Ilumatobacter coccineus YM16-304: one gene and its partner. The protein of the gene in region 1 interacts with the protein of each later gene in a pairwise test. Links are inferred from orthologs where the notes say so. Each region holds a gene or a part of one and is shown in the gene's direction. Other genes may lie near its edges. The genes, in order: rplA and thrS.

Region 1 (3,307 bases):
GTGGTCCACACGCAGAGCGGCTACGAGAAGAAGGTCACGGCCAACCTCAACGCTCGCATCCAGTCGATGAACATGGAAGACAAGATCTACGAGATCGTCATCCCCATGGAGGAAGTCGACGAGTACAAGAACGGCAAGAAGCAGACCGTCATGAAGAAGGTCTTCCCGGGCTACCTGCTCGTGCGTTGCCGGATGGACGACGAGTCCTGGTACTGCGTGCGCAACACGCCGGGCATCACCGGCTTCGTCGGCCAGGCTGCCAAGGGCCAGAAGCCCACGCCGCTCTCACGTCGTGAAGTCAAGACCTTCCTGTCGCCCAAGACCGAAGGCGTCGAAGCCGCACCTCGTCGCAAGGCGAAGCTCGACTACGAAGAGGGCGAGAGCGTTCGCGTGAAGGAAGGCCCGTTCGCCGACTTCACCGGCGAGATCGCCGAGATCAATGCAGACCATATGAAGCTGAAGGTGCTCGTCAACATCTTCGGTCGTGAAACCCTGGTGGAGATGGACTTCAGCCAGGTTGCCAAGCTCTGAGCGACCACGCTCCGAACCACGCAGCTTTCCTGCATCCACCCACCCCCTGACGAGAACACGAGAGAAGAAACATCATGGCCAAGAAGAAGGTTGCAGCGGTCGTCAAGATCCAGATCGAAGCCGGCAAGGCGAGCCCCGCTCCGCCCGTCGGTACCGCGCTCGGACCGCACGGCATCGCCATCATGGACTTCGTCAAGGCGTACAACGCCAAGACCGAAGACAAGGCTGGCACGGTCGTCCCGACCGAGATCACGATCTACGAAGACCGCACGTTCGACTTCATCCTCAAGACCCCGCCGGCGTCGACGCTGATCCGCGCGGCCGCTGGTCTCGAGAAGGCAGCGAACAACCCGGGTTCCGAGGTCGCTGGCTCGATCACTCCGGCTCAGGTCAAGGAGATCGCCGAGATCAAGATGCCCGATCTCAACGCGAACGACATCGAAGCTGCCATGCTGCAGATCGAAGGCACCGCTCGCTCCATGGGGATCGAAGTCGGCTGACGCCGGCCGACGGCTTCGCCGTCGACAGCGACTCCGTCGCTGTCGCTGCTTTCTCGGACCTGACGGTCCGAAGCGCCTTCGGCGCTGACGGAGATCCGGTCGCAGTTTGCACTCGATCGGGCCTCCGCCTCCAACGAATACCGAACACCATTTTCAACCACCACAGTCTCGACCGGGAACACCTCGACCGGCGGACTCACCACTGAGGGAGACACACCATGTCCGGCAAGAAATACGACGACGCACTCAAGACGTTCGATCGTGACCACTTCTACGCACCCGTCGAAGGCGTGACGCACGCCAAGAACACGGCCACCGCCAAGTTCGACGAGTCGATCGACCTCGTCATCCGTCTCGGCGTCGACCCCCGCAAGGCCGACCAGATGGTGCGTGGCACCGTGGCGCTTCCCGCAGGCACCGGCAAAGACGTCCGCGTCGCCGTGTTCGCCGCTGGTGAGCAGGCCGACGCCGCCCGCGAAGCCGGAGCCGACATCGTCGGCTCCGACGATCTGCTCGAGCAGGTCGAAGGCGGCATGATGGACTTCGATCTCGTCATCGCAGCCCCCGACATGATGCCGCTCGTCGGTCGTCTCGGCCGCCAGCTCGGCCCCCGTGGCCTCATGCCCAACCCGAAGACCGGCACCGTCACCCCCGACGTCGGCAAGGCCGTCGAAGAGTTCAAGGGCGGCAAGGTCGAGTACCGCACCGACCGTTACGGCAACGTGCAGGTCCCGATCGGCAAGGCGAGCTTCGAGGTCGACAAGCTGGCCGAGAACTTCTACGCCGTCATCGAAGAGCTCAACCGTGCCAAGCCAGCATCGGCGAAGGGCCGCTACATCCAGAAGGTGACCACCTCGGCCACCATGGGCCCGGGTGTCCGCATCGACATCCAGCGCCTCAAGAAGAGCCTCGACTGATCACACGCTGATCACGACCTGATCTTTCGAGATCCCGGCCGGTTGCTGCACAGCGCAGCGACCCGCCGGGATCTCTGCGTTTTCGGCCAACCCGGCCGCATCGCTCCGGGCTGTGTGGTCAGGTTGGCGTTCTTGTTGGTCGGCTGTTATCGGCGGTTCGTTACAACGAACGTCATGTTGACTCGACGACGCCACGGGCGCGCTCGCCTGGCCATTGCCACCGTGCTCGGTCTCCTCGCCACTCTCGTGGTCACGGTTGCCGCTCCACCGGCCGGGGTGGTCCAGGCCGTCCCCGCCCCCACGTCGCCGCTTCCGTCGTGTGTCTACGACGAGAACGACAACGCTGGTCTCGGCTGCGCACCCGGCGAGCTGGGTGGCATCGCGACGGGAACCTTCGCATCCGACTCGTCGTTCGTCATCGATGCCGGCGAGATCGGCTTCGCGCCGTGCGCCAGCTACGTGTCGACCGGGTGCTACTACGAGGTGTACTCCCCGTCGATCGTCCGGTGCGTGTACCTGTACGACAACGACCCGACCGACGTTCGGTCGTGCTCGGGAAGCTTCAGCACGTCTGGGTCGGTCGGCACCTACTCGGCGCAGCGTCAGGGCTCGTGCCGAGGCGAGCTGGGGAGCACCTACGCAGCCGGAGGGCCGACAGAGGACACGTTCTGGACGGTGCGCGGCCCGGTCGCGGCTCGGTGCGAATTCTACATCGACACCGTCGACATCGATCGGCTCGCCGGCCCCACCTTCCTGCTGGCGAGCGCCTCGGTCGACGAATGCATCGAGCCGGGCAACGGCTATGGCTGCGACGAGTACTGGGCCACGCTCGAGCGGCACACCCGCTACGGCTGGATCCCGGTCGAAGGTGACCTGGCACCTCGCGCGTCGTTCGAACCGGATCAGCTCGGGAACAGCCTCAGCTATCGCATGGACAACACGTCGATCCCATTCGACGGGCCGACGACCTACGAATGGGACTTCGGTGACGGCTCGGCGGTCGTCCAAGGCTCCGAGCCCACACACGTCTACGACGCGCTGGGGAACTACCGCGTGACGCTCACGATGCGCGGTGCACAGGAGGGGCAGGTACTCACCGCGTCGGAGTGGATCGACATCGCGGCTCCCGACCTCCGGCTGACGGTGTCGAATCCGGACGCTGAGTTCGGTCCCGGCAAAGACGGCAACCGCTACGACATCGGCGACGAATTCGACGTGCGGGTCCATCTGGAAGTCACCGACGGCGTCGGGAACCTGCGACAGGCGGCCCCCGTCGACAATCTGCTCTCGCTCCCAGCTCAGTTCGAGTTCGTCGGCACACCGCCGAATCTGTCCCCGAAGACGTACGAAGTCGGGGAC
Region 2 (3,291 bases), 1.3 Mb from region 1 along the record:
TTCGGCAGCCGAGGTGCTTCGCCGCGGTGAGCTGTTCGGCGTGTTCCCGGAGGGGACGCGCAGCCGGACCGGAGCGCTCGGCAACGGCCACACCGGAGCCGCCCGCCTCGCCACCCGCACCGGAGTGCCGATCTACCCGGTCGGCATCACCGGCACCGACGAGATCCAGGCACCGGGCGCCCGGCTGCCGGCGGTCGGCAAATCGTGTCGGATCGAGATCGGCGAGCCCATCGAGACCGAGTCGTTCCGTCGCCCCGGTGAGCAACGTCAGGCCTGGCGCGAGCTCACCGACACGGTGATGGACGCCATCGCCGGACTGTCGGGGCAACGCCGAGCCGGCGATTCGAGTGTCGTGCGTCTCCCGGAGCGCGCCGCCGTCGTCACCGCCGACAAGCAACTCGCTTCTGTCTCCTGACCCGCCACCAACCCGCGCATCATCCGGTGTCAGACACCGGATGACGGTGCGTCATCGGGTGTCAGACACCGGATGACGGATGGTGTGGAGAGGAACACGAAACCGTCCGCCGTCCTGGGCGACCCGACTCGTATCCTGGGCAGCACCATGTCGAACATCACCGTGTCACTTCCCGACGGCTCCGAGCGGGAGCTTCCCGCCGAGTCGACGGCGCTCGACCTGGCCGCATCGATCGGTTCAGGGCTCAAGAAGGCAGCAGTTGCCGCGACCGTGAACGGTGTCGACACCGACCTGACCCGCACGCTCCACGACGGCGACACGGTGTCGCTCATCACCAACGACACCGACGCCGGTCGCCACGTGCTGCGCCACTCGACCGCGCACGTGCTGGCCCAGGCGGTCACGCAGCTGTACCCCGGCGCGAAGTTCTCGATCGGACCGGCCATCGAGAACGGCTTCTACTACGACTTCGACCTGCCCGACGGCCAGACCTTCCACGAAGAGGATCTCGCTCGCATCGAGAAGCAGATGAAGGAGATCGTCAAGCAGAATCAGCCGTTCATCCGCTCCGAGCACACGATGGCCGAGGCGAAGGAACTGTTCGCCGACCAGCCGTACAAGGTCGAGATCATCGAGCGTGTCGAAAGCGCCGGGGCCGACGAACTCGATGCCGGTGAGGTCTCGGGCGACACGATCAGTGCGTACCGCAACACCGACGAGTTCGTCGACATGTGCGTCGGGCCACACGTGCCCACCACCGGGCGCCTCCAGCACTTCAAGCTCCAGAAGGTCGCCGGCGCCCACTGGCGCGGCAACGAGAGCGGCAAGATGCTCCAGCGTCTCTACGGCACAGCGTGGGAGTCGAAGCAGGCGCTCGCCGAGCACCTCCACCAACTCGAGGAAGCCGCCAAGCGAGACCATCGCAAGCTCGCGACCGAACTCGACCTGCTGTCGTTCCCGACCGAACTCGGCGGCGGCCTCGCCGTGTGGCACCCGAAGGGCGCCATCATCCGCAAGCTCATGGAGGACTACTCGCGGCTGCGTCACGAGACCGGCGGCTACGAGTTCGTGTACACCCCGCACCTCGCGAAGTCGGGCGTGTTCGAGACCTCGGGCCACCTCCAGTGGTACGAGGACGGCATGTACCCGCCGATGGAGATGGACAACGGCACGTACTACATGAAGCCGATGAACTGTCCGATCCACTGTTTGATCTACCGCAGCCGTCAGCGCAGCTACCGCGAGCTGCCCCTGCGTCTGTTCGAGCTCGGCAACGTGTATCGCTACGAGCGCGCCGGCACGCTGCACGGCCTGCTGCGGATCCGTGGCTTCACGCAGGACGACAGCCACATCTTCGTCACCCGCGAGCAGTTGGCCGACGAGATCGCCGGTCTGCTCGACTTCGTGCTGTCGGTGCTGCGTGCGTTCGGGTTCGAGGACTTCACGTTCAACCTGTCGACCAAGGACCCCGAGAAGTACGTCGGATCCGACGAGATCTGGGACGAGGCGACCGAGGCGCTCCGTGAAGCGCTCGATCGTCACGGCCTCGACTATGCGATCAAGGAGGGCGACGCCGCGTTCTACGGTCCGAAGATCGACATCGACGTCCGTGACGCGATCGGGCGTTCGTGGCAGCTGTCGACCATCCAGGCCGACTTCAACCTGCCCGAACGGTTCGAGCTCGAGTACGTCGGCGCCGACAACGAACGCCACCAGCCGATCATGTTGCACCGTGCGCTGTTCGGGTCGATCGAACGGTTCTTCGGCGTGCTCGTCGAGCACTACGCCGGAGCGTTCCCGACGTGGCTCTCGCCGATCCAGGTGCGGGTGCTGCCCGTCGCCGAAGCGCATGAAGATCATGCGAACGAGGTCGCCGAGCGGCTGGCTGCGGCCGGAGCGCGCGTCGACATGGTCAAGGCCGATGTCGGCCTGGGCAAGCGAATCCGCACTGCGAAGATGGAGAAGCTGCCGTACGTGCTCGTCGTCGGTGACGACGACGTCGCGGCCGACACCGTCGGCGTCAACGTGCGCGTCGACATGGTGGGGACCAACGACGACGGCACGCCGGCCGACGACGTCGAGCGCGACGTCCCGCTCGACGCGTTCATCGAGCGGTTCCAGAACGAAGTGGCCGACTCGACGGCTGCTGCGCTGTCGGCCTGATGCTCGAACGGCTCTGGTCGGGCTGGCGCTCGTCGTACGTCACGACGGCGCCGTCGAAGACCGACCCCGAGGCGGTCGACGGCAGCGTGTTCACGCGGCTGCTCGACTCGGGTGAGCCCGACGACGCCACGCACATCGTCCATCGCGGCGAATTGGTGTTCTCGATCCTCAACATCTTCCCGTACACGACGGGCCATCTGCTCGTGATCCCGTACCGGGAGGTCGCCGACCTCGCCGATCTGACGGGGGAGGAGACCGCCGAGTTGTGGTCGGAGGTCACCGACGCCGTCGCTGCAGTCCGAGCGGCCTACGAGCCCGACGGGCTCAACGTCGGCGTCAACCTGGGGCGTCCTGCCGGTGGGTCGGTGCCGACGCATCTCCACGTCCACGTGGTGCCTCGCTGGACCGGCGACAGCAACTTCCTGTCGGCCATCGCGAACACCCAGACGCTGCCCGAATCGCTCGACGCGAGCGCTGCCCGGTTGCGTGCCGCGTGGCCCGACTGAACCACCCGAACCGTCGACCGGCGGAGCAATGAGACCCGGGGCACCGCCGCATCGCGACGGGGATCTCGTAGCCTGGACGGCCATGACCGACGAATCACAGGCCATCGAATCGGCCGACGAGATCCGGGACGAGTTGCCCGACGACTTGAACCCTGCTGGTTTCGTCGGCGCCTACATGTTCCCCGACAACAGCCGACGTCGCTGGCC

Evidence for each region.
Region 2: the proteins of rplA (region 1) and thrS interact in binary tests that used the Escherichia coli proteins (3 or more experiments, as listed by UniProt). The link is inferred for Ilumatobacter coccineus YM16-304 from one-to-one orthologs.

Annotation. Positions count from the first base shown.
Region 1 is NC_020520.1:879,925-883,231, forward strand. The notes cover bases 112-3,098. They hold rplA (50S ribosomal protein L1), read left to right. Parts: upstream 112-1,249; coding sequence 1,250-1,948; downstream 1,949-3,098. Other genes in these bases: nusG (transcription termination/antitermination protein NusG), read left to right, coding at 112-531; rplK (50S ribosomal protein L11), read left to right, coding at 603-1,031; YM304_RS03990 (PKD domain-containing protein), read left to right, coding at 2,123-3,098. Outside these bases: more of nusG, read left to right, coding at 1-111; more of YM304_RS03990, read left to right, coding at 3,099-3,307. UniProt on the Escherichia coli protein: One of the primary rRNA binding proteins, it binds very close to the 3'-end of the 23S rRNA. Forms part of the L1 stalk. It is often not seen in high-resolution crystal structures, but can be seen in cryo_EM and 3D reconstruction models.
Region 2 is NC_020520.1:2,188,912-2,192,202, forward strand. Bases 100-3,070 are described here. They hold thrS (threonine--tRNA ligase), read left to right. Parts: upstream 100-562; coding sequence 563-2,578; downstream 2,579-3,070. Other genes in these bases: YM304_RS09855 (lysophospholipid acyltransferase family protein), read left to right, coding at 100-415; YM304_RS09865 (HIT family protein), read left to right, coding at 2,578-3,070. In the rest of the region: more of YM304_RS09855, read left to right, coding at 1-99; more of YM304_RS09865, read left to right, coding at 3,071-3,084; YM304_RS09870 (hypothetical protein), read left to right, coding at 3,167-3,291. UniProt on the Escherichia coli protein: Catalyzes the attachment of threonine to tRNA(Thr) in a two-step reaction: L-threonine is first activated by ATP to form Thr-AMP and then transferred to the acceptor end of tRNA(Thr). The rate-limiting step is amino acid activation in the presence of tRNA.